Regions from separate parts of the Streptomyces sp. NPDC100445 genome, predicted to be linked through region 1. Evidence: riboswitches for the same ligand, from Rfam matches in the RefSeq annotation. Region 1 holds a riboswitch; each other region holds the start of a gene.
The links. Region 1 has a riboswitch for cyclic di-AMP ahead of ACIQVT_RS15900 (transglycosylase family protein). Riboswitches for the same ligand answer to the same signal wherever they lie in the genome.
Positions count from the first base shown of each region.

Region 1 (9,355 bases):
CCTCCTGGGTCAAGTCGGTCAACTCCCTCGGCTGGAAGCTCATCCCGCTGTACGTCGGCGCCCAGCCGCCGTGCCAGTCGGGTGCCAACCCGGAGAAGCTGACCGCCGCCACGGCCGCCTCGCTCGGTGCGAAGGACGCCACCGACGCCGTGGCCAAGGCGTCCGCGCTCGGCATGAAGGCGGGCAGCGCGGTCTACCTCGACATGGAGGCGTACGACATCACGAACAAGTCGTGCAACGACGCCGTGCTGACGTACGTGCGCGCCTTCGACAAGGGCCTGCACGCCAAGACGTACCGGGCCGGCTACTACGGCTTCAGCAGCTCCAGCGCCAAGGCGATCGCCACCGCCAAGGACAGTACCGACCTGCCGGGCAACCTCTGGTACGCGCTGTGGGACAAGCAGAACACGACGACCGCGGACTGGCCGTGGGGTGCCACACGGTTCACCCAGCACAGCCGCGCCCACCAGTACCTGGTCAACAGCAAGGAGTCGCACGGCGGCGTCACGCTGACCGTCGACCGGGACGCGTGGGACGCGCCCGTGGCGCTCGTCGGCTGACCCGTCGCCCGGGGCGGTGCCCGGACTGTCGCACGGACCCGCGCACGGACCGGCGGCGGAAGGCGTGGCGGGCGGCGGTGCCCGAAGGGCGCGTGAATCGTTGGTCGAATGGGTTGGCCGCGAGCTGCCCACTGCCTACCATCGATCATCGCAAGTCATTGCAATCTCCCCTGGAGGTTTCCTTGCACCGCCGCCGTCGCACCGCGCTCGTCCTCACCGCCGCGATCGCCGCCGCGGCACCCCTGCTGACCGCCTGCGGAAACGACGCGCACCCGGGCGCCGCGGCCGTCGTCGGGGGCGGGCGGATCACCGTCGCCCAGCTGGAGAACAGGGTCGGCGAGGTCCGCGCGGCGCAGCGGGCCGCGGTGACGGACGACGCCCAGTACCAGCAGGTCGTCTCCTCCACCAGCAGCCTCACCCGCGACACGCTGCACAACATGGTCCTCGACCGGGTGCTGCACCGCGCCGCCCAGGACGAGGGGGTCACGGTCACCCGCAAGGAGATCCAGCAGATGCGTGCGGGGCTGGAGCAGCAGACCGGTGGCGCCAAGGGCCTGGAGACGGCCTGGCTCCAGAAGTACGGCATCGCCCCGGAACGCCTCGACGACAACCTGCGCCTCCAGCTGGAGGCGCAGAAGCTCGCCGCGAAGCTGGGCACCGACACCAGCAGGCCGGAGTTCTGGAAGACCCTGTCCGCGGCGTCCCGGGAACTGCACGTCGACCTCAACCCGCGCTACGGCACCTGGGACGTGCAGAAGAGCAGCCGCGTGGACGCCCGGACGCCGTGGGTCCGCGAGGTCACCTCGGCGGACGGACAGCCGGCCACGGCCTAGGCCGGCCGGTCGAGGGGGCTGGACCGACCGGTCGGCTGCCCGGGCCGGTTGGTCGAGGGGCTGGGCTGGTCGGTCATACGATCACAGGACTCTTCGGGCCTGTGGACAACGCGATCCGTTCGCCCGCGCCGTGGGTTACGTTCGGATCGTGAACGAATCCCGCCGCGAGACCGCTGCCGCCCCCGGCCGTGTCGTCCTGCTCACCACCAGCCACCGCGTCGCCCCCGGTCTGCTCTCCTGGCCCGCCTGGCAGGTCCTGCGCGCCGCCGACGCCGTGCTCTGCGCGGACGGCGCCCACCCGCAGCTGCCGTACCTGCGGGAGGCGGGGATAACGGTGACGCCTACGTCGCCCACCGCGCAGGAGCTGGTCGACGCCTGCGCCGGCGGGCGGACGGTGGTGGTCGTGGCCACCGGTGAGGGCGAGCCGGCCCTCACCGACGGCCTGGCCCGGCTGGCCGGCGGCGGCCGGACCGCCATGCCGGACCTGGAGCTGCTGCCCGCCTCCTACGACCTGCCCGGCGCCCGGCTCCTGGACCTCGTGCAGGTCATGGACCGCATCCGCGCTGAGTGCCCGTGGTCCTCCCGGCAGACCCATGAGGGCCTCGCCAAGTACGGCATCGAGGAGGCGTACGAACTGGTCGAGGCGATCGAGGCCGGTGACCGCGAGGAACTGCGCGAGGAGCTGGGCGACGTCCTCCTCCAAGTCGTCTTCCACTCCCGGATCGCCGAGGAGCACCCGGACGCGCCGTTCTCCGTCGACGACGTCGCCGGCGGCATCGTCGCCAAGCTCGTCCACCGCCACCCGCACGTCTTCGGCGACGAGACGGCCGAGACCCCGGAGGACGTCAAGGAGCACTGGCTGCGCACCAAGGCCGAGGAGAAGCGGCGCGCCTCGGCCACGGACGGTGTCCCGCTCGGCCAGCCCGGCCTGGCCCTGGCCGCGAAGCTCGCCTCCCGCGCCCGCACGGCAGGCCTGGACGTACCGCTGCCGCGGGGCGAGGGCATCGGGTACGAACTGCTGGCGCTGGCGGCGCGCGCCGAGGCGGCCGGCATCGACCCGGAGGCGGCACTGCGAGCGGCCGCCCGGGCGTACCGGGACGCGATACGCACCGCCGAGGGCCTACCGTCCTGACCCCGCCGCGCCCGGTGAAACGGCACGGCCTTCACACCTGAGGCCCGAGATCCCGGCGCCCGGGACCGACGGAGCCCCCGGAACCGGCACGGTCACCACCCCGCCGAACTCACAGACCCCGGCGCCAGCACCGCCCGCTCGCGGTGACCACGGCGCCCCGGCGCCGGCCGCCGCGCCCGGCATACGCCGTGTGCCTCTCGTCGCTCGGGGCCGGGGGGCCGGGGGCACGGTTGCCGGACCTGCCGCGCGCCCTGTGCCCTCGCGTCGCCTGGGCCAACGGCCACCGCACCAGCGGTACGCCCCTCACCCCTGCGTTCCCGAGGCCGGGGGGAACGGCCGTCACACCTGCCGTGCGCCTTGCCCCCTGCATCCCGTGCCTTGCCCCCCGCATCCCCGCGGTCGGGGCAGCGTTCCCTCTATCCGCCACCCGTCCTACGCCCCTCCGCCTCCCCAGCGCCGGGGCAACAGCTCCTCGATCCGCCGCCCACCCCACGCCCCTCCGCTTTCCCAGCGCCCGGCAACGGCCGGCCACGCCCGCCACGTGCCCTGTCGCCCCGCGTCCTGGGGTACCGGCCACCGCACCCGCCGTACGCCTGCCTCCCCAAGCCCTTGGGGCGACGTCCGCCGTACCCGCACCCACACCCGCACCTGTCCTACCCCGGCCCACCCCCGTCTCCCCGGGACCGGGGAACCTCCGCCCCACCCACCACCCTCTGCCGCACGCCACCGCCCCTGGGCCGGAGAACAGCCGCCGCACATTCCCCCACCCCACTTCACCCACCCCACTCACCTCACCGCACCTCACCACCCCGCCGGAGGCGCTCGTGCCTGCCCCCGCCGTGCGCTGGCCCGTGGGGCGGATACCGTCGGGGAGTGACCGACCAGCTCCGCCCCGACGGCCCGGCGCCCGCGCTCTTCACGTGGGAGTTCGCCACCGATCCCTATCCCGCCTACGCCTGGCTGCGCGAGCACGCCCCCGTGCACCGCACGCGGTTGCCGAGCGGGGTCGAGGCGTGGCTCGTCACCCGGTACGCCGACGCCCGGCAGGCCCTGGCCGACCAGCGGCTGAGCAAGAACCCGGCGCACCACGACGAGCCCGCGCACGCCAGGGGCAAGACCGGCATCCCCGGCGAGCGCAAGGCCGAACTGATGACGCACCTGCTGAACATCGACCCGCCGGACCACACCCGGCTGCGCAGGCTGGTCAGCAAGGCGTTCACCCCGCGCCGGGTCGCGGAGTTCGCGCCCCGGGTGCAGGAGCTGACCGACCGGCTCATCGACCGGTTCGCGGCGACCGGGTCCGCCGATCTCATCCACGAGTTCGCGTTCCCGCTGCCCATCTACGCCATCTGCGACCTGCTCGGTGTCCCGCCCGAGGACCAGGACGACTTCCGGGACTGGGCGGGCATGATGATCCGGCACGGCGGCGGGCCCCGGGGCGGGGTCGCCCGGTCGGTGAAGAAGATGCGCGGCTACCTCGCCGAGCTGATCCACCGCAAGCGCGCGGCGCTGCCCGCCGAGCCGGCGCCCGGCGAGGACCTGATCTCCGGCCTGATCCGCGCCTCCGACCACGGCGAGCACCTCACGGAGAACGAGGCCGCCGCGATGGCCTTCATCCTGCTGTTCGCCGGTTTCGAGACGACGGTGAACCTCATCGGCAACGGCACCTACGCGCTGCTCACCCACCCCGAGCAGCGCGGCCTGCTCCAGGAGTCCCTGGCGCGCGGGGAGCGGGACCTGCTGGAGACCGGCGTGGAGGAACTGCTCCGCTACGACGGCCCGGTGGAGCTGGCGACCTGGCGGTTCGCCACCGAGCCGCTCACCGTCGGCGGGCAGGACATCGCGCCGGGCGATCCGGTGCTCGTCGTCCTGGCCGCGGCGGACCGGGACCCGGCCCGGTTCGCCGGCCCGGACGTGCTCGACCTCGCCCGCCGCGACAACCAGCACCTCGGTTACGGCCACGGCATCCACTACTGCCTGGGCGCGCCGCTCGCCCGGCTGGAGGGCCAGACCGCGCTCGCCACCCTGCTCACCCGCCTGCCGGACCTGCGTCTCGCCGCGGACCCGGCCGAGTTGCGCTGGCGCGGCGGGCTCATCATGCGCGGTCTGCGCACCCTGCCGGTGGAGTTCACACCCACCGGCTGAGGACCGCCCCGCCCCCACCGCACGGGAAATGACAGACGTTCAACTTTGTGATCTTCACGTGATCTGTGCGGCATTAACTTGTGACAAGTGATCGTCTGCCGATACGTTCACCCCTCAGCGCGGCGGGCACGGTTTCGCCGCGCCGGTCCAGCTGTCGCTCGAAAGGCTTCTGCATGCTCTCCGGGAACGGCCGACACCGTCGCCCCCGTCAGGCTCCGGCGCTCCTCGTGGCGGCCGGCGTGACCGGCTCCGCCATCGCCATTCCGCTCCTCGGCGCCGCGAGCGCCAACGCGGCCGACGGCACCACGTGGGACAAGGTGGCCGAATGCGAGAGCGGCGGCTCCTGGAGCGCGGACACCGGCAACGGATATTTCGGCGGCCTCCAGATCTCGCAGGACGACTGGGCCAGATACGGCGGCACCGAGTACGCGGCCAGCGCCGACCAGGCCAGCCGCTCCCAGCAGATCGCCGTCGCCGAGAAGATCCTCGCCGGCCGGGGGACCACTCCCTGGGCGACCTGCGCCCTGCTGTCCGGGCTGACCTCCGACTCGGGCTCGGTGGACGTGGACACGGGCGTCGGCGGCTCCGGTGGTTCCGGTGACACCGGCGGCACCGAGGGCTCGTCCGGCACACCGGACCCGACCGGTTCCACCGGGACGGACGGCGCGAACGGGACGAACGACACATCCGATGCCTCCGGTACGTCCGGTTCGCCGGATTCGCCGTCCTCCACCGGTACCGGCTCGTCCGCCAACTCCGGTTCGAAGGGCGGCTCCTCCTCGGACAAGGCGGGTACGCCGACCGCGAAGCCGGGCAAGGGTGTCGGCGGGACGACCGGGTCCAAGGGGAGTGACGCCCCCAAGTCCGACAAGCGCGCCGTACCGGACGCCGGTGCGCCGCGGGGGGTCGGCGGCTCGCCCACGGCCGTCCCGGACGCCGGTGAGGTGGACAACCCTCAGCAGGCCGCCGGTTCCTGGAGCCTGGTCGACACCGGCAGTCTCGGCACGAGCGGGCGCCATCGTGGGGCCAACGCGGACGAAAACGTGACAAACGGTCAAAGCCCGGCACTCTCCGGCCGCCACGCCTCTCCCGCGCCGGACACCTACACGGTCCGTGAGGGCGACACCCTCGCGTCCATCGCCGACTCCCTCGACGTCGACGGGGGCTGGCGCGCGCTCTATACCGGAAACAAGAAGGCCATCGGCACCGACCCGAACCACATCAGTGCCGGTCAGACCCTTGAAGTCACGGACGAAACGGACGCCGACTAGCGGGAGTTGACGCCCCATATCGCGGCTGATGTCCGTTTTGGCGAAGGTGTGGGATGAGTCTCAGAAGCCTTGATCGTCTTTGAAATTCCGGCGATCACGTGTCTACGGTCGAGATCGCTCGTCACCACGGGCCCCGGCTTCCGCAACGCCGAATCCTGCCAGCGGTTGCCCGGGAACAGTCGTCGCGTCATGCGCCGCAGGCAGGAGCGGGGGACCCAAGGTAAGTGCCGGGACCAGCAGTCGAAGAGGCTGGCACCGGCTGGGGGTGAAGCCGCACCGCGCACAGCGTGGGTGCGGCCGGGCAACTCAACCGGCCCGAACCCGACAGCTCACCTCGCAGGCGTCGGTGAGGGGATAGATCCATGCTGTTTTCCGCCAAGGGCAAGCACCGTCGTCCGTCCAAGGCCGTCCGGGCCATCACGCTCGCCGGTGTCACCGGCGCCGCCGTCGCCGCCCCGCTGATGGCGACCGGCACCGCCTCCGCCGCCACCACCTCCGAGTGGGACACCGTCGCCCAGTGCGAGTCCGGCGGCAACTGGGCCATCAACACCGGCAACGGTTACTACGGCGGTCTCCAGTTCTCCGCCTCCACCTGGGCCGCGTACGGCGGCACGCAGTACGCCGCCACGGCCGACAAGGCCGGCAAGGCGCAGCAGATCGCCGTCGCCGAGAAGGTGCTGGCCGCGCAGGGCAAGGGTGCCTGGCCGGTCTGCGGCACGGGCCTGTCGGGCGCGTCCACCGGCGGCTCCGCCCCGACCACCACCTCGGGTTCGGCCGGTACCACCGACACGACCCGCTCCAGCGACCAGCAGGCCGCCTCCCGCTCCGCCGAGCGCCCGGCCACCTCCGCGAGCAAGAGCCCGAGCCAGGCCCCGAGCCAGACGCCGAGCCCGAGCAAGAGCAAGACCGTCACCACCCCGACCGGCCAGAAGGTCAAGAAGGGCGACGGCGAGTACAAGGTCGTCACCGGCGACACCCTCAGCTCCATCGCCGCCGCGAAGCACGTGCAGGGCGGCTGGGAGAAGCTGTTCCGGCTGAACAAGGACATCGTCGAGGACGCCAACCTCATCTACCCGGGTCAGCAGCTCCACCTGAAGTGACCCCCCGGCTCCGCGCGGAGCCACAGCCCCCTCCCGCCCCCGGCCCGCGTGCCGGGGGTCCGGCGCGGGGGCGCCCCCGTCCCCACGGACTCCCCGCCCCGGCGCGCGTTCCCCCGTACGCGCCGGGGCGGGGTTTTTCGCTGCCGCCGGTCCCCTCTCTCCGGCCGGGTCTCCCCGTTGTATCCGGCCGGGTTTCCCCGACCCCCTTTGTTTCGACCTGAAACAAAAGGTACGGTCGCCTTGTCCACGGGGCGGTCGGTCGGTGGCCGGCGCCCCGGAGACGGTTAGGCTCTAGTCGCAAGGCACAGCCGTAAGGCACACAGCCCCGCACTTCCAGCGTCACATCCAAGAAGGAGATGCTCGTGCCGTCCATCGACGTCGTCGTAGCCCGGGAAATCCTGGACTCCCGAGGCAACCCCACGGTCGAGGTCGAGGTCGGCCTCGACGACGGCAGCACGGGTCGTGCCGCCGTCCCGTCCGGCGCCTCGACGGGCGCCTTCGAGGCCATCGAGCTGCGCGACGGTGACCCCAACCGGTACCAGGGCAAGGGCGTCGAGAAGGCCGTCCTCGCCGTGATCGAGCAGATCGGCCCCGAGCTGGTCGGCTACGACGCCACCGAGCAGCGCCTCATCGACCAGGCCATGTTCGACCTGGACGCCACCGACAACAAGGGCTCCCTCGGCGCCAACGCCATCCTCGGCGTCTCGCTCGCCGTCGCCCACGCCGCCTCCGAGGCCAGCGACCTGCCGCTCTTCCGCTACCTGGGCGGCCCGAACGCGCACCTGCTGCCGGTGCCGATGATGAACATCCTGAACGGCGGCTCGCACGCCGACTCCAACGTGGACATCCAGGAGTTCATGATCGCCCCGATCGGCGCGGAGTCCTTCTCCGAGGCCCTGCGCTGGGGTGCCGAGGTCTACCACACCCTGAAGAAGGTCCTGAAGAACAAGGGCCTGTCCACCGGTCTCGGCGACGAGGGCGGCTTCGCCCCGAACCTCGGCTCCAACCGCGAGGCCCTCGACCTCATCCTCGAGGCGATCAAGGAGGCCGGCTACACCCCCGGCGAGCAGATCGCGCTGGCCCTGGACGTCGCCGCCTCCGAGTTCTACAAGGACGGCTCGTACGTCTTCGAGGGCAAGAACCGCACCGCCCAGGAGATGACCGAGTACTACGCCGAGCTGGTCGAGGCGTACCCGCTGGTCTCCATCGAGGACCCGCTGTTCGAGGACGACTGGGAGGGCTGGAAGACCATCACCGACCAGCTCGGCGACAAGGTGCAGCTGGTCGGCGACGACCTGTTCGTCACCAACCCCGAGCGCCTCGCCCGGGGCATCGAGGACGGCGCCGCCAACGCCCTGCTGGTCAAGGTCAACCAGATCGGCTCGCTGACCGAGACGCTGGACGCCGTCGAGCTGGCCCAGCGCAGCGGCTACAAGTGCATGATGTCCCACCGCTCCGGCGAGACCGAGGACGTCACCATCGCCGACCTGGCCGTCGCCACCAACTGCGGCCAGATCAAGACCGGCGCCCCGGCCCGGTCCGAGCGCGTCGCCAAGTACAACCAGCTGCTGCGCATCGAGGAGATCCTCGACGACGCCGCGGTGTACGCGGGCCGCTCGGCCTTCCCCCGGTTCCGTTTCGCGAACCAGTAGGCGCCACCGGGGCTGAGCCTGCCCGGGCTATGTCCTAGCCAGTCGTACGTACGTCCCCGTACCCGGTCCCGTACCGTGTCCGGGGACGTACGCGCGTGTGACGGGAGGCGGGAAACAATGGCCGTGAAGGACCGTGACCGGTTCTCCACCGCGACCAGGCTGCGGGTGCTCGGCGAGCAGACGGCGGCCCGCGTCTACCGCTCCCAGACGAAACGGCAGGCGCGCCGCTCCCGGCTCACCGGCCGCGCCGCCCTGCTCGCGCTCGTGCTGTGCTCGCTGGTCGTCGCCCTCGCCTACCCGATGCGGCAGTACGTCTCCCAGCGCGCGGAGATCGCCGACGTGCAGCGGCGGCAGCAGCAGGCCCGCGAGCGCGTCGAACAGCTGCGCGACCTCAAGGCGCGCTGGCAGGACGACGCCTACGCCGAGCAGCAGATCCGCGACCGGCTGCACTACGTGCTGCCCGGCGAGACCGGGTACGTCGTCATCGACCCGGGCGCGGCCAAGCAGTCCCGCGCCGACCTCAGGGCCGCCCACCGGCCCTGGTACGCCAACGTCTGGGACGGCGTCGACAAGTCCGACGCCTCCGACCAGTGAGCCGGCGTCAAGACCGGCACAACGACGAGAAAGCCACCCTGGAAGCAGTCATGGAAACCCCTCCGCCG
Region 1 covers NZ_JBIVZV010000005.1:389,818-399,172, forward strand. The annotation lists gene ACIQVT_RS15875 (glycoside hydrolase domain-containing protein) at 1-560, shown strand, start outside; gene ACIQVT_RS15880 (SurA N-terminal domain-containing protein) at 743-1,393, shown strand; gene ACIQVT_RS15885 (nucleoside triphosphate pyrophosphohydrolase) at 1,542-2,525, shown strand; gene ACIQVT_RS15890 (cytochrome P450) at 3,399-4,670, shown strand; gene ACIQVT_RS15895 (transglycosylase family protein) at 4,844-5,941, shown strand; cyclic di-AMP (ydaO/yuaA leader) riboswitch at 6,124-6,299, shown strand; gene ACIQVT_RS15900 (transglycosylase family protein) at 6,304-7,041, shown strand; gene eno (phosphopyruvate hydratase) at 7,404-8,693, shown strand; gene ACIQVT_RS15910 (septum formation initiator family protein) at 8,811-9,287, shown strand; gene ACIQVT_RS15915 (DUF501 domain-containing protein) at 9,338-9,355, shown strand, end outside.

Region 2 (9,355 bases), on a different contig from region 1:
GGGCGACCTGCGCGTACGGACGCTGGTGACACTCGGTACGCCGCACTCCGGCACGAAGGTGGCCCCGCTGGCCGACGCCCACCCGATCGTCCGGCAGATGCGGCCCGGATCGCCGGTCATCAGGGAGCTGGCCGGGCCCGCGCCCGGCTGCCGCACCCGGTTCGTGAGCTTCTGGAGCGACCTCGACTCGGTGATGGACCCGCTGGAGACGGCCTGCCTGGACCACCCCGACCTGGAGGCGCGCAACGTCCGGGTGACCGGCATCGGCCATCTCGCCCTGCCCGTGCACCCCGCCGTGGCAGCCGGGATACGGGAGGCCCTCGACGCCCCGCAGCCCGGGGAGCGGGTCGGCGAGGGACTGACGGTCGCCTGAGACCGGCCTCGACCGGGGAGCACGGGCCCGCACACCGCTGACGCAGAGTCACCAGTCATCGAACATTCTTCGAACGAAACGCCAAGGTCGCGTTCCGCATCCCCGAAACACGGCCGAATGCCCGTTTCCGGCCCACGGGAAACCAGCCGAAGATTGTCGCGCCCGCATACCGCCGGGTACAGTCGCCGCACTGCTCTGGCAGCCCCTGTTGTCGAGGCGAAAGAGAAGTTGGTGAACGATCGTCACCCGTCGGGGGTCATGACCACCCCGGCCCCGGCTTCCGACGCCTCCACCGCGCCCTACGGGCCGTACGCGGCACAGGAAGTCCCCCGCGACGACCTCACCACGTACGGTAGCTATGACGCCACCGGTTTTCCGGGTGGGACCGCGGCCACCACCGCCTTCGCCGCCGACCCGCTCTTCGGCAGTTTCCCGGCCGGCGAGCAGACCACCGGCACGTACGGCACGGCCTCTTGGCAGCCGGACGGCGGTCACACTCCCGACCACGACCCGTACGCGGCCCAGCAGCACGCCGGTTACGGACACGGCGGCTACGACACCGCCGCCTGGGCGGTCCCGGCGCAGGCCACCGGCAACGACGTCAGCGGCCAGTGGGACACGGGCGCCTGGGTCCAGCCCGACCGGCCCGGCGCCGACCCCGCCCAGCAGTGGGACTGGGGCACCCAGACCTTCGACACGGGCGCGTACGACGCCACCCAGTGGAACTCCGCCGGGCAGGCCGGCACGGCGGAACCCGAGCAGGGCGGTGAGCCGTTCGACCAGGGGGCCACCGCCACATTCGAGACGGTCGGCGACGCACCGGCCGCGCGCTTCGAGCCCGCGTCGTCCTACGAGGACCACGAGCACTACAGGGACCACGAGAACTACGGGGACTTCGAGAACTTCGAGAGTTTCGACACCGGCGAGGACACCGCCCACGACGGACGGGCCGAGGAGAACGGACCGGACTCCACCGGCGAACTGCCCGCCGTGACCGGCCTGCTGGACGGCGAGGAGGAGACCGGACCGACGCCGCCGACCCGCGCGGGCGCACGCGGCGCGGCACGCTCCCGGCGCCGTACGCCCGCCAAGCGCTCCGCGCTGCTGACCGTCGCCGTGCCCTCGGCCTGCGTGATGGGCGTCGCCGGGATCGCCGCGGCCTCGGTCGGCACGCTCGGCGACAGCTCCGAGGACACCACCGCCTCCGCGCCGGACGCGCAGGTGGTCAAGCCGTCCATCGCCAACAGCAAACTGGACACCCAGCTCCGCACGCTCTCCGACGGTGCCCACGACTTCGCCGACCGGGCGAGCCGCACCCAGGAGCGGATCGACCTCGTGGCGCAGCAGGCGCTGGAGAAGAAGAAGGCCGCGGCGGAGGCCGCGCTCAAGGAGCGGCTGCGCCCGAAGTTCGTGCTGCCGGTCACCCAGCGCGGACTCAGCGCCTACTTCGGTCAGGCGGGCGTCAACTGGATGTCGGTGCACACCGGCATCGACTTCCCGGTCTCGTACGGCACCACCGTGATGGCCGCCACCGACGGCACGGTCAGCACCCAGTGGAACAGCGCCTACGGCAACATGCTGATCCTGACGTCGAAGGACGGCACGCAGACCTGGTACTGCCACCTGTCCAGCTACCGCGTCGCCTCCGGTACGACCGTCAAGGCCGGCCAGCCGATCGCCTACTCCGGCAACTCCGGCAACTCCACGGGTCCGCACCTGCACTTCGAGGTGCGTCCGGCGGGCGGGGCGGCCATAGACCCGCTGCCGTGGCTGCGCAGCCACGGACTCGATCCGACGTAGGGACCGGCGGGCCCCCGCCCGACGGCGGGGGCCTTCTTCCCTAGAGCTTCTCCACCGGCGCGTACCGCAGCAGCAGCCGCTTCGGCTTGGTGTCCCCGAAGTCGATCGTGGCCTCCGCGTTCGCGCCCGTGCCCTTCACCCCGACGACCGTGCCCAGCCCGAACTGGTCGTGGGTGACCCGGTCGCCGACCACAAGCGTGACCACCGGCTTCTCGGCCGTGCGCCGCGTGGCGAACCCGGACGCGCCCGACGCCGAGGACCGCGAGCGGGACGAAGACAGCGAGGCCGCGATCCCGGACACCGGCCCGGACGACACCGGCGCCGCGCCCCCTGTCCGCTTCCACTCCAGGTGGGCGGCCGGGATCTCCTCCAGGAAGCGGGAGGGCGGGTTGTACGACGGCTGGCCCCACGCACTGCGCAGCGCCGACCGCGTGAGGTACAACCGCTCCCGGGCACGGGTGATCCCGACATAGGCCAGGCGCCGCTCCTCCTCCAGCTCCTTGACCTCGCCGAGGGCGCGCATGTGCGGGAAGACGCCGTCCTCCATGCCGGTCAGGAACACGACCGGGAACTCCAAGCCCTTGGCGGTGTGCAGGGTCATCAGCGTGATGACGCCGTCGCCGCCCTCCTCGTCGGGGATCTGATCGGAGTCGGCGACCAGGGCGACCTGCTCCAGGAAGTCGGCGAGCGTACCGGACTCGCCCTCGGCGCGTTCCTGCTCGAACTCGAGCGCCACGGCCGCGAGTTCCTGGAGGTTCTCGATGCGGGTCTCGTCCTGCGGGTCGGTGGAGGCCTGCAACTCGGCCAGGTAACCGGTGCGTTCGAGCACGGCTTCGAGGACGGTCGCCGGTCCGGCACCGGATTCGACGATCGTGCGCAGGTCCTCCATCAGCGTGTTGAACCGCTTCACGGCGTTCGTCGACCGCGCGGCCATGCCGTACGCCTCGTCGACCCGCTTCAGGGCCTGCGGGAAGCTGATCTTCTCCCGCTGGGCGAGGGCGTCGACCATGGCCTCCGCACGGTCGCCGATGCCCCGCTTGGGCACGTTGAGGATGCGGCGCAGCGGCACCGAGTCCTCCGGGTTGGCGAGCACGCGCAGGTAGGCCAGGACGTCCCGGACCTCCTTGCGCTCGTAGAAGCGGACGCCGCCGACGACCTTGTACGGCAGGCCGACCCGGATGAAGACCTCTTCGAAGACACGGGACTGGGCGTTGGTGCGGTAGAAGACGGCGACGTCCCCGGCGCGTGCCTCGCCCGCGTCGGTGAGCCGGTCTATCTCGTCCGCGACGAACTGCGCCTCGTCGTGCTCGGTGTCGGCGACGTAGCCGGTGATCCGGGCGCCGTGGCCGGCGTTGGTCCACAGATTCTTCGGACGGCGTGACTCGTTGCGCTCGATGACCGCGTTGGCGGCGGACAGGATCGTCTGCGTGGAGCGGTAGTTCTGCTCCAGCAGGATCGTCGTCGCGTTCGGGTAGTCCTCCTCGAACTGGAGGATGTTGCGGATCGTCGCACCCCGGAAGGCGTAGATCGACTGGTCCGCGTCGCCCACGACGCACAGCTCGGCGGGGGGCAGGTCCCCCTCGCCGGGCGGCACGCCGGCGTCCGCGGCGGCCCGCTCGCCCGTCCCGACCAGCTCGCGCACCAGCGCGTACTGGGCGTGGTTGGTGTCCTGGTACTCGTCGACCAGAACGTGCCGGAAGCGGCGGTGGTAGTGCTCGGCGACGTCCGGGAAGGCGCGCAGCAGGTTGACCGTCGTCATGATCAGGTCGTCGAAGTCGAGGGCGTTGGCCTCGCGCAGCCGCGACTGGTAGAGCGCGTACGCCTGGGCGAGGGTCTTCTCGAAGCCGTCGGTGGCCCGGGCGGCGAAGTCCTCCTCGTCGATCAGCTCGTTCTTGAGGTTGCTGATCTTGGCGCTGAAGGACTTGGGCGGGTAGCGCTTGGGGTCGAGTTCCAGATCCCGGCAGACCAGGGCCATCAGGCGCTTGCTGTCGGCCGCGTCGTAGATCGAGAACGACGAGGTGAAGCCCAGCTTCTTCGACTCGCGGCGCAGGATCCGCACGCACGCGCTGTGGAACGTCATCACCCACATCGCGTGGGCGCGCGGGCCGACGAGCTGCTCCACGCGCTCCTTCATCTCGCCCGCGGCCTTGTTGGTGAAGGTGATCGCGAGGATCTGCCCCGGGTGGACACTCCGCTCGGCCAGCAGGTGGGCGATGCGGTGAGTCAGCACCCGGGTCTTGCCGGAACCGGCGCCGGCGACGATGAGCAGCGGGGAACCGGCGTGCACGACGGCGGCGCGCTGGTTCTCGTTCAGCCCCTCCAGGAGCGCCGCCGCGTCGATCACGGGGCGCGGGGCGCCGTCGCGGTAGTGGGAGTCCCGGTCCGGCGGCACGTCGAACTTCCCGCCGAACAGATCGTCCGGGACGGGCTCCGGAGCGTGGTCGTGCTCGGGCGGCGGCGGAAGCTCCTCGTCGTGCCCGCGCGGGGGCTGGAGGTCCGCCAGGAAGCTGTCGTCAAAGAGGCTGCTCATCGCTCTCCGAGTCTAGGGCGCCCCACCGACAACCGGTCACCGTCCCGGGAACCGATGTTCGCCACACGAGCGCCCCACCTCCCCTCACGCACCGGAAGCACCTGGTCACACGGATGCGCGTGCGCCACGAGGTCACGGAAATGTATCGGACATACTGCGCACCAACCTTCACAGAAGACACACGAGTTGGCTAGGTTGCCGTCAGGCCGCACGACCCCCCTCCGGCGAACGTCGCCGGGCCGCGCGGCCTCCGCCGAGTCCGGCGTGCCCCTGCGCGGCACCCGGAGCCGGGGACCCACCGAATCCTGGGGTGAATCGGCCGACTCCCGCCCGGGACGACGCCGTAGGGCAACCCTTCCGTCCGCCCGAACCCGACAGCTAACCCGGTAGGCGGCAGCTAGGAAGGAGTCGCCTCCCTTGGCGTCGCACCGCAAGCCGCGCCCCGGCGGGACCCCGGGGGCGGGCGTCCGCACCCCCGCTCTCGCCACCGCCGCGCTCACCTCCCTCGCCGTGCTCTCCCAGACCGCGGAGACCCTGCCCGGGGCCGGGCACGGCAGGCCGAGCCCGGAGGAGGTCGAACGCAAGATCGACGACCTCTACCGCCGCGCGGACTCGGCGACCGCGACCGCCGCGGTGACGGAGGAACCGGCCGGTGCCCCAGGGCGGCGGGCCGACAGCCTCCAGCGGCTGCGTGACGAGGTCGCCCGGCGCGCGGCCCGGGCCCGCGCCGTCCCGACCCCCCGCGGCAGCGTGCCGGCCCCTCCGGCCGCGGCCCCCACCGCCCAGCACCACACCACGCCCGCTCCGGACCGGGCACCGTCCCCGTCCACGCAGATGGGGAGCCCCGCGCCCACCACCGGCGCGGGTGTCGCGGCCCCGGCGCACGGCAGGGCCGCCGTGGCGCCCGGCTGGGACGGCGGTGTCATGGCCCCGGCCCCCGTGGGCACCGTCGCACCGCTCACCCATGCGGCACCGGCACCGGTCGTGAACGCCGTCGTGCGGGGCGAGGGCGTGGCCGTCGCGCCGTCCGGGAGCAGCGGGCCGGAGGTCGCCGCTCGGGGGCCGAGGGACCCGAAGGCGGTGAAGGCGGCCGTGCAGCGGAAGCTCGCCCACGCGCGCGTGCTGCTGGCCCGGCGGACCGTCCCGGGCTCCGCGCCGTCCGGCACGGACGCGGCCAAGGCAGGGAAGGCCGTCGCCTTCGCCCGGGCCCAGCTGGGCGCACCGTGCGTGTGGGGTGCCGCCGGGCCAGGCTCCTACGACTGCTCGGGCCTGGTCCAGGCCGCCTGGAAGTCCGCCGGCGTCACCTTGCCGCGTACCGCTCCCGGGCAGGCCGCCGCCGGCACCAGGGTCCCGCCGGCCGACGCCCGCCCCGGCGATCTCGTCCTCTTCCACGACGACCACCGCCACGTCGGGCTCTACACGGGCGACGGCATGATGATCCACGCCCCCAGGCCGGGCGCGTACGTCCGTGAGGAGCCGGTCTCCTCCGTCGGCACGTCGGCCGTCCACAGCGTGGTGCGGCCGGTCTGAACCCCGGGGTCCGCGTGGCCCGGCCACACGAACCGGTGATCAGGTCCAGAGCACGGCGATGAAGATGTTGGCCGTGGTCAGGAGACCGACCAGTGCGAACTGGCCCTTGTCGATCCGCTCCTCGTCCCGCTTGACGTAGACCAGCCCGAGGATCACGATCAGCAGGGCCAGCTTCACGCCGATCTTCAGGGTGTTGACGTGGTGGCCGTCGGCCTGATTGAGGCCGACCAGCGCCACGCCGGTGACCAGCATGGTCAGCGCGCCGTGCAGCATCCCGGGCACGAACCGGGCCGTGCCCCGGCCCATGGCCTTCATCTGGGTCAGGAAACCGCCGAGCAGCGCGGCGATACCGACGATGTGCAGGCCGACGAAGAGATGGATGAGTACGTCCATGGGGCCGGAGCCTAACCAGCGGCGTCCCGGCCTCCCGCCACCGGCCCCACCCGGGCGGCCCGCGCCCATGTCCGGGGGCACCGCGCGGACTCCACGGGCCAGCGGGTCGGACGTCGCATCTATGCGAGCCATAGCACCTCAGCTCTCCCGCCTGTCCCCCTTCCCACTCTTCGATCATCACGCAGCGTGAACAAAACGACTTCGGTCAGTGATCGCGATCGCATCTGGTCGTATCCGTCCTATCTCGATCAGTTCCGTACAGTGCGTTACCGACTCGTCACCGTTCGGCCTAGCGTCCTCCCCCAGTGACCGGCTCCCCACGCCGCCCGGACCCGGGCGGCGGCCGGCCACCGCGCCGAGAAGCACCCGGCGGCGGCCCGTTCCCCCTGTGCGGACCGCCGCCGGGCGTACTCACCGCGACCCCGCTCGACACCGTTCGAGCCGTACGGAAGGACGTGAAGGTCCAGGTGGCAGCGCACCGCAAGCCCCGCCAACGCTCGCTCGGCGGCCATACGGCCCGCACAGCCGCCACACTCGCCCTGGCGGGCGCGGCCACCGCGACGGCTTTCGACGGGACGGGCCACGCCGAGCCTCAGCTGACACCCGGGCAGGTGAAGGCTGAGGTGAACCGCCTGTACCGCGAGGCGGAGACGGCCACCGAGAAGTACGACGGGGCCAGGGAAGAGGCCACGGCGGCCAAGGCGCGGCTCGCCGGACTCCAGGACCAGGCCGCCCGCCGGCAGCAGAGGCTCAGCTCGGCCCGCGACGCCCTGGGCTCGATCGCGGCGGCGCAGTACCGGGAGGGCGGTGTCGACCCGGCCTGGCAGCTGGCCCTCTCCAGCGACCCCGACCGGTACCTGGACGGCGCCGCGTTCGCCGAACGGGCCGGTCACCGGCAGGCCGCCGCCGTGTCACGGGTACGCGACCAGCTGCGGGAGATCGAGCGGCTGCGCGGTGCCGCACGCATCGAACTGAGGTCGCTGCGCTCCCGGCAGGCGGAGCTGAACCGGCAGAAGAGGACCGTCACCGGCAAGCTCGAGGAGGCCCGGCGGCTGCTCCGACGGCTGACGCCCGTACAGCGGGCCGAGGTCACCGGCGCCGACGGCGGCGACCGGCACGCCTCCCGGTCGGCCGCGGGTCCCCGGGAGGCGATGCGGTACGGGTCCTCCCCCGCGCCCACGGCACGCGCGGCGGCGGCCGTCGCCTACGCCTTCGGCAAGCTCGGCAGCCCCTATGTGTGGGGCGCGACCGGCCCCGACGCCTTCGACTGCTCGGGACTGGTCCAGGCCGCCTACCGCTCGGCCGGCGTCTCCCTGCCCCGCACCACCTACGCCCAGATCGGCGCGGGCCGGCGGGTCTCCCGCTCCGAACTCCAGCCGGGTGACCTGGTGTTCTTCTACTCCGGGATCAGTCACGTCGGCATCTACGTGGGCGGCGGCCAGATGATCCACGCCCCCAACCCGTCGGCCCCGGTACGCCTGGCCCCGGTCGACCAGATGCCGTTCGCGGGCGCGACCCGGGTGGCGTGAGGGGCCGGACGACGGGATGCGGCAGGGGTGCGGCCGGACGGTGCCGCAGGGGTCAGACCAGTCGGCGCGCCGTCGCCCAGCGGGTCAGCTCGTGACGGTTGGACAACTGGAGCTTGCGCAGGACCGCCGAGACGTGCGACTCGACCGTCTTGACCGAGATGAACAGCTGCTTGGCGATCTCCTTGTACGCGTAACCACGGGCGATCAGCCGCAGCACCTCGCGTTCGCGCTGGGTGAGACGGTCCAGGTCCTCGTCCACCGGCGGGGCGTCGGTGGAGGCGAAGGCGTCCAGGACGAACCCGGCCAGCCGCGGGGAGAAGACGGCGTCGCCCTCCTGGACCCGGAAGATCGAGTCGACCAGGTCGGTGCCCGTGATCGTCTTGGTGACGTAACCGCGGGCGCCACCGCGGATCACGCCGATCACGTCCTCCGCCGCGTCCGACACGGACAGCGCCAGGAAGCGGACGGGCCGCTCGGGGTCCGCCATCAGGGCCGCACACCGGCGCAGCACCTCGACGCCGCCGCCGCCGGGCAGGTGCACGTCGAGGAGGACCACCTCGGGCCGGGCCGCGGTGATGACCGAGACCGCCTGGTCGACGTCCGCCGCCTCGCCGACCACCTCGACCCCGGTCTCGGCGGTCCGGCCGATCTCGGCCCGGACGCCGGTGCGGAACATCCGGTGGTCGTCCACGAGCACCACCCGTACCTGCCGCCCGCCCGCGCCGCCGTCGGACGGCTCGGTCCCCGCCGCCTCCACCGCCCTCGTCGTCCCGTTCCCCTCGGTCGCGTCGCTCATGACGTCCTCTCCGCCCTCTCCATCTCCAGCTCGACCTCGGTCCCGCCCCCCGGTACCGCCCGCAGCCGGGCCGTACCGCCGTTGCGCTCCATACGGCCGATGATCGATTCTCTGACGCCCATGCGGTCGGCGGGTATCGAGTCGAGGTCGAAGCCGGGGCCCCGGTCGCGCACGGACACGAAGACCGCCTTTCCCTCGACCTCGGCGTACACCTGTACGGCACCGCCGTCGCCACCGTACTTGGCGGCGTTCACCATCGCCTCGCGCGCGGCCTGCATCTGCGCGGCGGTCCTCTCGTCCAGCGGGCAGTCACCGACGATGACGACCTCGATCGGCACGCCGTGGTTGTCCTCCACCTCGGCGGCGTTGCGCCGCACCGCCTCGGCCACCGTGTCCGGTTCGTC
Region 2 covers NZ_JBIVZV010000013.1:41,780-51,134, forward strand. The annotation lists gene ACIQVT_RS27540 (esterase/lipase family protein) at 1-373, shown strand, start outside; gene ACIQVT_RS27545 (M23 family metallopeptidase) at 605-2,173, shown strand; gene pcrA (DNA helicase PcrA) at 2,214-4,703, opposite strand; cyclic di-AMP (ydaO/yuaA leader) riboswitch at 4,945-5,112, shown strand; gene ACIQVT_RS27555 (C40 family peptidase) at 5,121-6,233, shown strand; gene ACIQVT_RS27560 (hypothetical protein) at 6,273-6,626, opposite strand; gene ACIQVT_RS27565 (NlpC/P60 family protein) at 7,094-8,155, shown strand; gene ACIQVT_RS27570 (LuxR C-terminal-related transcriptional regulator) at 8,208-8,951, opposite strand; gene ACIQVT_RS27575 (PspC domain-containing protein) at 8,948-9,355, opposite strand, start outside.
Region 2: it holds a riboswitch for cyclic di-AMP, as region 1 does, so the genes downstream of both, ACIQVT_RS27555 (C40 family peptidase) here and ACIQVT_RS15900 (transglycosylase family protein) in region 1, are expected to answer to the same signal.

Region 3 (9,355 bases), on a different contig from region 1:
CGGCCACAGCGATGTACAGAAGCTGCGGGAAGCCGCCGAGGACGCCAGGCGCTGGGACTCCAAGTACGGAGGCGGCGACTGGCGTTCGTCCATGGTGCCGGAGTGCCTGCGGGTGGAGGCGGCACCGCTGCTGCTCGGCTCCTACTCCGACGAGGTCGGCCGCGCGCTGTTCGGAGCCTCCGCCGAACTCACCCGGCTCGCCGGCTGGATGGCCTTCGACACCGGCCAGCAGGAGGCCGCCCAGCGGTACTACATCCAGGCGCTGCGCCTCGCGCGCGCGGCGGCCGACGTCCCGCTGGGCGGGTACGTCCTCGCCTCCATGTCGTTGCAGGCCACCTACCGGGGCTTCGGCGACGAGGGCGTGGACCTCGCGCAGGCGGCCCTGGAGCGCAACCGGGGGCTGGCGACCGCCCGCACCATGAGCTTCTTCCGGCTCATCGAGGCACGGGCCCACGCGCGCGCCGGGGACGCGCAGGCGGCGGGCGCGGCGCTGAAGGCCGCCGAGGGGTGGCTGGAGCGGTCCAGGGAGGGCGACAACGATCCCTCCTGGCTCGGTTTCTACGGCTACGACCGGTTCGCCGCCGACGCCGCCGAGTGCTACCGCGACCTGAAGGCGCCGCGGCAGGTGCGGCGGTTCACCGAGCAGGCGCTGTCGAAGCCGACGGAGGAGTTCGTGCGCTCGCACGGGCTGCGGCTCGTCGTCTCGGCCGTGGCCGAACTGGAGTCGGGGAACCTGGACGCGGCCTGCGAGCAGGGCGTGCGGGCCGTGGAGGTGGCCGGACGGATCTCCTCCGCCCGCACCACCGAGTACGTGAAGGACCTGCTGCACCGCCTGGAGCCGTACGGGGACGAGCCCCGGGTGGTGGAGCTGCGGGAGCGGGCCCGGCCCCTGCTGGTGACGCCGGCCTAGGCGGAGCGGCGGCGTTTGAAGCCGCTGTCAGTGGCGCAGTGCACTATCGAGGGCGGAGGTGGTGCAGGTGCGGGCCGGGGCGTACGACTGTGATGTGCTCGTGATCGGTGGCGGGATCGTCGGGCTGTCCACGGCGTACGCGATCACGCGCGCCGCGCCCGGCACGCGTGTGACGGTGCTGGAGAAGGAGCCCGGCCCGGCGCGGCACCAGACGGGGCGCAACAGCGGCGTCATCCACAGCGGCATCTACTACCGCCCGGGCTCGCTCAAGGCGCGGTACGCGGTGCGGGGCGCTGCGGAGATGGTCAAGTTCTGCGCCGAGTACGGCATCGCCCACGCCGTCACCGGCAAGCTGATCGTCGCGACCGCGCGGGAGGAGCTGCCGCGGCTCCACGCACTGGTGCAGCGGGGCCGCGAGAACGGCATCCCGGTGCGCGAACTGGGGCCCGCGCAGATCAGCGAGTACGAGCCGGAGGTGCGCGGTCTCGCCGCCATACACGTGGGGACGACCGGCGTGTGCGACTTCGTGGGCGTCGCCCGCGCGCTGGCGCGGGCGTCCGGGGCGGAGATCCGCTACGGCGCCCGGGTCGTCCGGGTGGACCGCCGCCCGGAGCGTGGCGTGGCCGTGCTCACCACGACCGGGGACGTCGTCCGCGCGCGCGTGTTGGTGAACTGCGCCGGACTGCACTGCGACGAGGTGGCCCGTCTCACCGGGGACGACCCCGAGGTGCGGATCGTGCCGTTCCGCGGCGAGTACTACGAACTGGCCCGGCCGGAGCTGGTGCGAGGGCTGGTGTACCCGGTGCCGGACCCGGCGTTCCCGTTCCTCGGGGTGCACCTGACGCGCGGCGTCGACGGGAGCGTGCACGTCGGGCCGAACGCGGTGCCGGCGCTGGCCCGCGAGGGGTACGGCTGGGGAGTCGTACGGCCCCGGGAGCTGGCCGGGACGGTCGCGTGGCCGGGATCGTGGGCGATCGCCCGGCGCCACTGGCGGTACGGGGCGGGTGAGCTGCGGCGGTCGGTGTCCAAGGGCGCCTTCCTGGAGGCCGTGCGAAGACTCCTGCCCGGGGTGGAGGCCGGTGATCTGGTGCGGGCCCCCGCCGGGGTGCGGGCGCAGGCGGTGCTGCGGGACGGCACGCTGGTGGACGACTTCCTCATCAAGGAGGGGGCACGGACCGTGCACGTCCTCAACGCGCCGTCCCCCGCCGCCACCGCGTCCCTGCCGATCGGCCGGGAGGTCGGCCGCCGGGCACTGGAACTGCTCGCGTGACCCCGGCACCACCGCACAAGCGCCCCGGGCCCACTCACACGCCGGTTCCCTGCCCGCAAGGCCCACACGGAACGGCACCCGCGCGTCCGGCACCCGACCGACGCTGACGCCCAGCCGGCCCGGACACCGCGCCGGAAGCGCTGAGCCCGCCAGCAGCGGACCCCCTCGCAAAGCGCTCGCCGGCTCCCCGCCCAAATTGCCTCGCGCCGGAACCGCGCACACGGCCGGCACCCGATCCCCCGCAGTCCTCGCCCAGGACCCCGCACCCCCGGCCGGTGCCCGGGCCGTTTTCCACGGGCGGTCCGGAGCCTGCCACACGGTGCCGCTGGTGGGACCGGTCACGCCCGGCCGGTGCGCCGGCGTCGGACCATGTCGTCGCGCGGTGCCCGCGCCGGAGGCGTCCCCGTAGGGGCCCTGGGGGATGCTCGGGGCGCCGTAAAATCGGTCGTACTGTGTCTGACTCCCTGAACGCTCCCGACGCCCCGCTTCCGGCACCGCACGACTGCGGTGGCTCCGTCCGGCACACCCGGACCCGGGGCGAGCCGCGGTTCCCGGACGGTCCCCGGGCCGACCCCGCCGGCTCGCACTTCGAGCGGCGGATCCGGAGCTTCCAGCCGCGGCGCAGCCGGGTGACGACCGGGCAGGCCGACGCGCTCCAGCGGCTGTGGCCCACGTGGGGGCTGGACATCGACGGACAGCGGGTGATCGACCTCGCCGAGCTGTTCGGCAACGACCGTCCCGTGGTCCTGGAGATCGGATTCGGGATGGGCGAGGCGACCGCGCGGATGGCCGCGGCCGATCCGGACACCAACATCCTCGCTGTGGACGTGCACACCCCCGGGCAGGGCAACCTGCTCAACCTGGCGGACCGCGCCGGGCTGTCCAACGTCCGCGTCGGCAACGGCGACGCGATCATCCTGCTCGGGGAGATGCTCCGCCCCGACGCGCTGGACGGGCTGCGCGTCTACTTCCCCGACCCCTGGCCCAAGAAGCGCCACCACAAGCGGCGCCTCATCCAGCCGGAGTTCCTCACCCTGGCCGCGACCCGGCTGAGGCCCGGCGCGATCGTGCACTGCGCGACCGACTGGGAGCCGTACGCGGAACAGATGCTCGAGGTGCTCGGCGCGCACCCCGACTTCGAGAACACGCGGGCGGAGGGCGGGTACGCCCCGCGCCCCGGGTTCCGGCCGCTGACCCGTTTCGAGGGTCAGGGACTGGACAAGGGTCACGTGGTGAACGACCTGCTGTTCCGGCGCGTACCGCACCGGGAGCGTTGAGCCCGGTCCGCGCACCGGACCGGCAATCCGCTCCTGCCCCTCGTCCCGACACCGTTAGGGTCGATGCCGTGGCCACCAGTCCCCCGTTCCCGACGCGTCCCCCGAGCCCCGGCGACGGTGTGCTCCGCCATCCGCACTGGTGGCAGCGCAGGTGGGTGCGGTACGGGGCGCTGAGCACGCTGCTGGCGCTGTCGGGGCTGGTCATCCTGGCGCTGGTGCGACGCCAGACCGGCACCGAGGGCTTCGTCGTCGGGCTGGGGCTGGCCGTGCTGCCCGTGCCCTGGCTGATAGCCGCGTTCCGGTGGCTGGACCGGGTGGAGCCGGGCCCCTGGCGGAACCTGGTGTTCGCCTTCGCCTGGGGGGCGTGCGCGGCGGCGCTGATAGCCATCGTCGCCAACAGTTTCGCCACCCGCTGGATCGCCACCTCGACCGCGGACCCGGCCGGCGCCGACACCCTCGGGGCGACGGTGATAGCGCCGATCGTGGAGGAGTCCGCGAAGGCCGCGGCCGTCCTGCTGGTCTTCCTGTTCCGCAGACGCCACTTCACCGGGATCGTGGACGGCGTGGTGATAGCGGGGATCACCGCCACCGGCTTCGCGTTCACCGAGAACATCCTGTACCTCGGCACGGCGTTCGGCACCGACCAGCTCACCGGCGACCGCGGCATCGCCTCGGTCACCGCCGCCACCTTCTTCGTGCGCATCGTGATGTCGCCGTTCGCGCACCCCCTGTTCACGGTCCTCACCGGCATCGGCTTCGGCGCCGCCGCGCTGTCCGCCGAGCGGCAGCACGTGCGCCGGGCCCTGCTGCCGCTCGGCGGGCTGCTGCTCGCGATGGGCATGCACGCCTTCTGGAACGGCTCCGCCACGTTCGGCCGGTACGGGTTCTTCGCCGTCTACGCCGCCTTCATGCTGCCCGCGTTCGGGCTGCTGACCTGGCTGGCGGTCTGGACGCGGCAGCGGGAGCTGCGGACGGTGCGCGCGGAGCTCCCCGCGTACGTGCTGGCCGGGTGGCTGGGCCCGGGCGAGCCGTTCGCGCTCGGCTCGATGCGGGCGCGGCGGATGGCCCGGGACTACGCCCGGCACCACTTCGGCCGCCCGGCGGCGCGGGACGTCGCGCGGTACGAGGCGTGCGCCACCTCGCTGGCGTTCCTGCGACACCGGGGGCGCGCGGGGCGGGCCGGGGCCGACTTCGTCGTACGGGAGCGGGAGCTGCTGGACGAACTGTGGCGGCTCAGGGAACCGGCGCGGCCGGCACTGGAGTACGCGGCGCGGGCCGCCGCTCCGCCCCGGCCGGTGTACGCGCCCGCGCCGCCGTACTGGCACGGCGCGCCGGCGTACAACCCGTACCGGACCTGACCGGGGCGGAGCCGCGGGCCGTGGCCTAGGCGGGGGCGGAGGCGGTGGTCAGGGCGGCCAGCTCCTCGTCGGACAGCTTCAGGTCGGCCAGGCCCAGCAGCGCCGGGAGCTGTTCCACGGTGCGGGCCGAGGCGATCGGGGCCGCGACGGTCGGCTGGGCGGCCAGCCAGGCCAGGGCGACCGTGGCGAGCGGAACCTCGTGCGCGGCGGCGATGTCGTCCAGGGCCGCCAGAACGCGCCGGCCGTTCTCGGAGTCCGCGTACTTCTGGGCCGTACCGGCGCGGGCGCTGTCGACGGTCGTACCGGGGCGGTACTTGCCGGTGAGGAAGCCCGCGGCGAGGGAGAAGTACGGGACGGCGGCCAGGTTCTCGCGGGCGGCGAGGTCCTGGAGCGGGCCCTCGTACGTGTCGCGGGAGACCAGGTTGTAGTGGGGCTGGAGGGCGACGTAGCGGGCCAGGCCCTCGCGGTCGGAGTGGTCGAGGGAGGCCCGCAGGCGCTCGGGGCTGATGTTGGAGGCGGCGATGTGCCGGACCTTACCCGCCTTCACCAGGTCGTCGAGGGCGCCGATGATCTCCTCGACCGGCACCTCGGGCTGGTCGAAGTGGGTGTAGTAGAGGTCGATGCGGTCGGTGTCCAGCCGGCGCAGCGAGGCGTCGGCGGCGGCCTTGATGTTGGCCGCGGACAGGCCCCGGTACTCGGGGTGCTGGCTGACCTTGGTGGCGATGACGACGTCGTCGCGGTTGCCGCGGGCCTTGACCCACCTGCCGATGATCGTCTCCGACTCCCCGCCCCGGTTGCCCTCGATCCAGGCGGAGTAGGAGTCGGCGGTGTCGACGAAGTTGCCGCCGACGGCCGCGTAGGCGTCGAGGACGGCGAAGGAGGTCTGCTCGTCGGCGGTCCAGCCGAAGACGTTGCCACCGAGGGCGAGCGGGAAGACCCGGAGGTCGGAGGAGCCGAGTGTGCGCGGTGATGTCAGTGAGGTCATACGTCACTACAACGCCGGCGGCGGGAGATCACATCCCGGGGCCGGCGCCGAGTTCCCGCGGGATGCCGCTCAGGGGGTGAGGCCCTTGCCCCGCAGCCAGGTCATCGGGTCGGTGCCGGTGGCCTGGCCGCCGGGGTGGACCTCCAGGTGCAGGTGCGGGCCGGTGACGTTGCCGGTGGCGCCGACGCGGCCGATGACCTCGCCGGTGGTGACCTTCTGGCCGGCCGTGACGTTGATCGAGGACTGGTGGCAGAACCACAGCTCGGTGCCGTCGTCGAGGGTGAGGACCGTCCGGTAGCCGTAGGAGCCGGCCCAGCCCGCCTCGGTGACCGTGCCGCCGTGGATCGCCTTGATGAGCGTGCCGGTGGGGGCGGCGAAGTCGAGGCCGGTGTGGTGGCCGGAGGACCACATGCTGCCGGCCTCGCCGAACGTCGAGGTGATCGTGTACGAGGAGGTGGGCAGCGTGTACTGCCCGGCGAGCTTCGCCTGCTCGGCCCGGCGCTTCTCCTCGGCCAGCTTCGCGGCCTTCTTCGCCGCCTCCTTCTCGGCGGCGGCCTCGGCCTTGCTCTTGGCCTCGGCCGCGTGCGCGGCGGCTTCCTCCTCGGCCCGGGCGGCGCCGGCCGCGCTCTGCCGCTCGGCGCTGGCGAGCGCGGCGGCGGTGGCCCTGCTCTCGGCCTGGCCCTGCTGCCGCTCGGCCTGGGCCAGGATCCGGGTGCGCAGGGCCTCGCCCGCGTCGGTGCCCGCGTGGTCGTCGGCGACGCCGACAGCGCTGAGCGCGGTCGTGGCCGTGGCCGTCTCCGGCGCCTCGGTGGCGGTGCCGCCGAAGAGGGAGCCGACGGAAGGCATCTCCGGCAGGTCGGGCAGGTCGGGCAGGGAGATGGAGACCGGCGGCTTGCCCGTGTTGGCGCTGGCCATGCCGCCGGCGCCGACCGCGGCGATCACGCCGACGCCGAGGACGGTGGAGCTGCGCGCGAAGCCGCCGCGCTGCTTGGCGACGCGGTGCCGGCCGCGGACCGGGACGACGGAGTCCTCGGTGGGGTTCCACTCCTCCCAGGGGCCCTCGTCGGCCCGGCGGTCGCCGTAGCCGAAGGTCTCGCCCTCGCGCTGGGCGGGCGGGAACGGGGTGCTGGGGGCAGGCCGGTTGGACGCCACGCGGGCGCGCTCCTTTCCTTCCGCCGCCTACCGGGTTAGCTGACGGGTTCGGAGCGGGAAGGTCTCCTACGCGCGTATACCGGGCGTGGACCCGCATGGGTTCCACGGCGGCATTCGCGAGATTCACCCCAGGGTGGTGGTTCCCCGGTTCCCTTGCGGGATTCGGCGCGTGCGCACGGAGCCGTCGCTGGTGACGGCTGGGACGACCGCGCTGCGTTATCGAACGTTAATAGACCTGCCAGTCACTTTCCAAGCCGTCTCGTCTTGATCGTTGACGTTTCCGTCCGGGGATCAATCGGTCAAGATGCCTGCACAACGGGCGAGTTGGCCGAGGTACAGGAGTCACTCGCACGTTTGATGGTGACTCGGTCGTCATCGCACAGCTCCCCCGTCATCACTCAGAGCGACGACGACAGGGGGGCGCGGGGAACCGATGTGCATCGCACCCCGTGGATGGCGTACAGTAGAGACACAACGACGCGGGGTGGAGCAGCTCGGTAGCTCGCTGGGCTCATAACCCAGAGGTCGCAGGTTCAAATCCTGTCCCCGCTACTGAAGACTCAGGGCCGGAATCCATTGGATTCCGGCCCTGAGTGCTGTCAGGCGAGCAGATGCCCGTTCGGCGCCTTGGCCAGCGCCTCCAGCTCCGGCAGTACGACGACCCGGGCGCCCGCGCCGGTCAGCACACCCGAGCCGTCGGCGCCCGCGACGAACGTGTCGGGCTCGCGCCACGCCGTGACCACCCGGCGCACCCCGGCGCGCAGGATCAGCTCGGCGCAGGGCGTGGGCCGCGAGGCGCGGCGGGCGCACGGTTCGAGGCTGCTGTAGACCGTGGCGCCGGGCAGGCGCGGGTCGGCCGGGTCGGTCTTCGCGAGGGCCGCCTCCTCCGCGTGGACCAGGGCGTCGTCGCCCTCCCGGGAGTGGCCCCGGGCCAGCTCCGTACCGTCCGCGGCGACCACGACCGCGCCCACGCTGAAGGCGGTCCGGGACGGCGGGCACAGCGCGGCCAGCTCGCAGGCGGCGCGCAGCCAGTGGCGGTCGGCGGGGACGGGGACCGGGCCGGCGCCGGGAGCCGTGGGCTCGTAGCGCATCAGGACGACGTCCTCGATGCGCCGGGTGTCGGTCAGACGCAGGCGACCGCCCTGGTAGGCGCCGGGGCCGAACAGGCGCGGGGCCGCGGGGTCGCCGACGAGGAGCGGGGCGAGGACGAGCTGGAGTTCGTCGGCGAGGTCCTGCCGGAGCAGCTGCGTGTGGACCTGCCCGCCGCCCTCGACCATCAGGCGCCCCACGCCCCGCACGTCGTGCAGGTGCTCCAGCAGGGCCCGCCAGTCCAGCGCGGGCCCGAGCGGTACGACGTCGGCGGTGCCGCCGAGGAGACGGGCGGCCCGGGCGGCGCCGTCGTCGGTGGTGTAGACGAGTTTGTCGCCGCCGGTGTGCCAGAAGTGGGCGCCGGGGTCCAGGTCGCCGGAGGCCGTGACGGTGACCTTCAGCGGATACGCCGGCCGACCTGCCGCGACCCGGGCCGCGCGCCGCTCGGCGGAGTTGACCAGCAGGCGCGGGTTGTCGGCGCGGATCGTGCCGGCGCCGATCAGGATGGCGTCGACGGAGGCCCGTACCGCGTCGACCCGGTCGAAGTCGGCCGGCCCGGACAGCAGCAGCCGTTCCGGGCCGGTGTCGTCCAGGTAGCCGTCGAGGGAGACGGCGGCGGACAGCAGTACGTACGGCAGGGGCATCGGCGCACTCCCTCACGGCGGCCCGTGGACCGGCCGAAGTCATGGTTCACATCCCAGCGAACCTACCCCGGCGGCACGCCGCCCCACTTCCCGCCGCCCGCTCGGTCCTCCCGCACGCGGCGACGCGGGCGACGAGTTCACGCGTCAGCGGCGCACCGCCGCTCGAAGCGCTCCCGACGCGGTGGTTCGGGTCGCGGCGACGACCCGGGAACGCGGCAGCGCCCGGGCCGGGGGTGGCCCGGGCCGGGCGCTGGGGCCAGGTCAGGGGGGTGAAACCCTGCCTGGTGGTGGTAGGCCCTGTGGGACTCGAACCCACAACCAATGGATTAAAAGTCCACTGCTCTGCCAATTGAGCTAAGGGCCCAGGCGATGTTGCCTGTCCGAGCATAGCCGGAGGAGGCCGGGTCTCCGATCGGGTATCGGGGACACGGCCGTGTCGGCGGGGCGGGAGTGCGCGGGATCGTCACTTATCGGCCGGGATGGGGGTGTCGGTGGGCGCCAGGAACCAGTGGCGGGCCGACGCCAGCCACCAGGTGGTGGCGAAGCCGAGGACGGCCAGGACGGCGACCGGGGCGTAGTTGAAGGTGCTCCAGGTGACCGGCGAGACCTGCGGGAGCATGAAGAGGACGGTGATCGCCACCACCCAGCTCACCGAGACGATCCCGACGGG
Region 3 covers NZ_JBIVZV010000010.1:328,558-337,912, reverse strand. The annotation lists gene ACIQVT_RS24400 (MFS transporter) at 1-910, shown strand, start outside; gene lhgO (L-2-hydroxyglutarate oxidase) at 969-2,180, shown strand; gene trmB (tRNA (guanosine(46)-N7)-methyltransferase TrmB) at 2,633-3,457, shown strand; gene ACIQVT_RS24385 (PrsW family intramembrane metalloprotease) at 3,526-4,815, shown strand; gene ACIQVT_RS24380 (aldo/keto reductase) at 4,841-5,791, opposite strand; gene ACIQVT_RS24375 (M23 family metallopeptidase) at 5,870-6,952, opposite strand; cyclic di-AMP (ydaO/yuaA leader) riboswitch at 6,962-7,130, opposite strand; tRNA gene ACIQVT_RS24370 (tRNA-Met) at 7,431-7,504, shown strand; gene ACIQVT_RS24365 (dihydrofolate reductase family protein) at 7,552-8,685, opposite strand; tRNA gene ACIQVT_RS24360 (tRNA-Lys) at 8,974-9,049, opposite strand; gene ACIQVT_RS24355 (amino acid permease) at 9,149-9,355, opposite strand, start outside.
Region 3: it holds a riboswitch for cyclic di-AMP, as region 1 does, so the genes downstream of both, ACIQVT_RS24375 (M23 family metallopeptidase) here and ACIQVT_RS15900 (transglycosylase family protein) in region 1, are expected to answer to the same signal.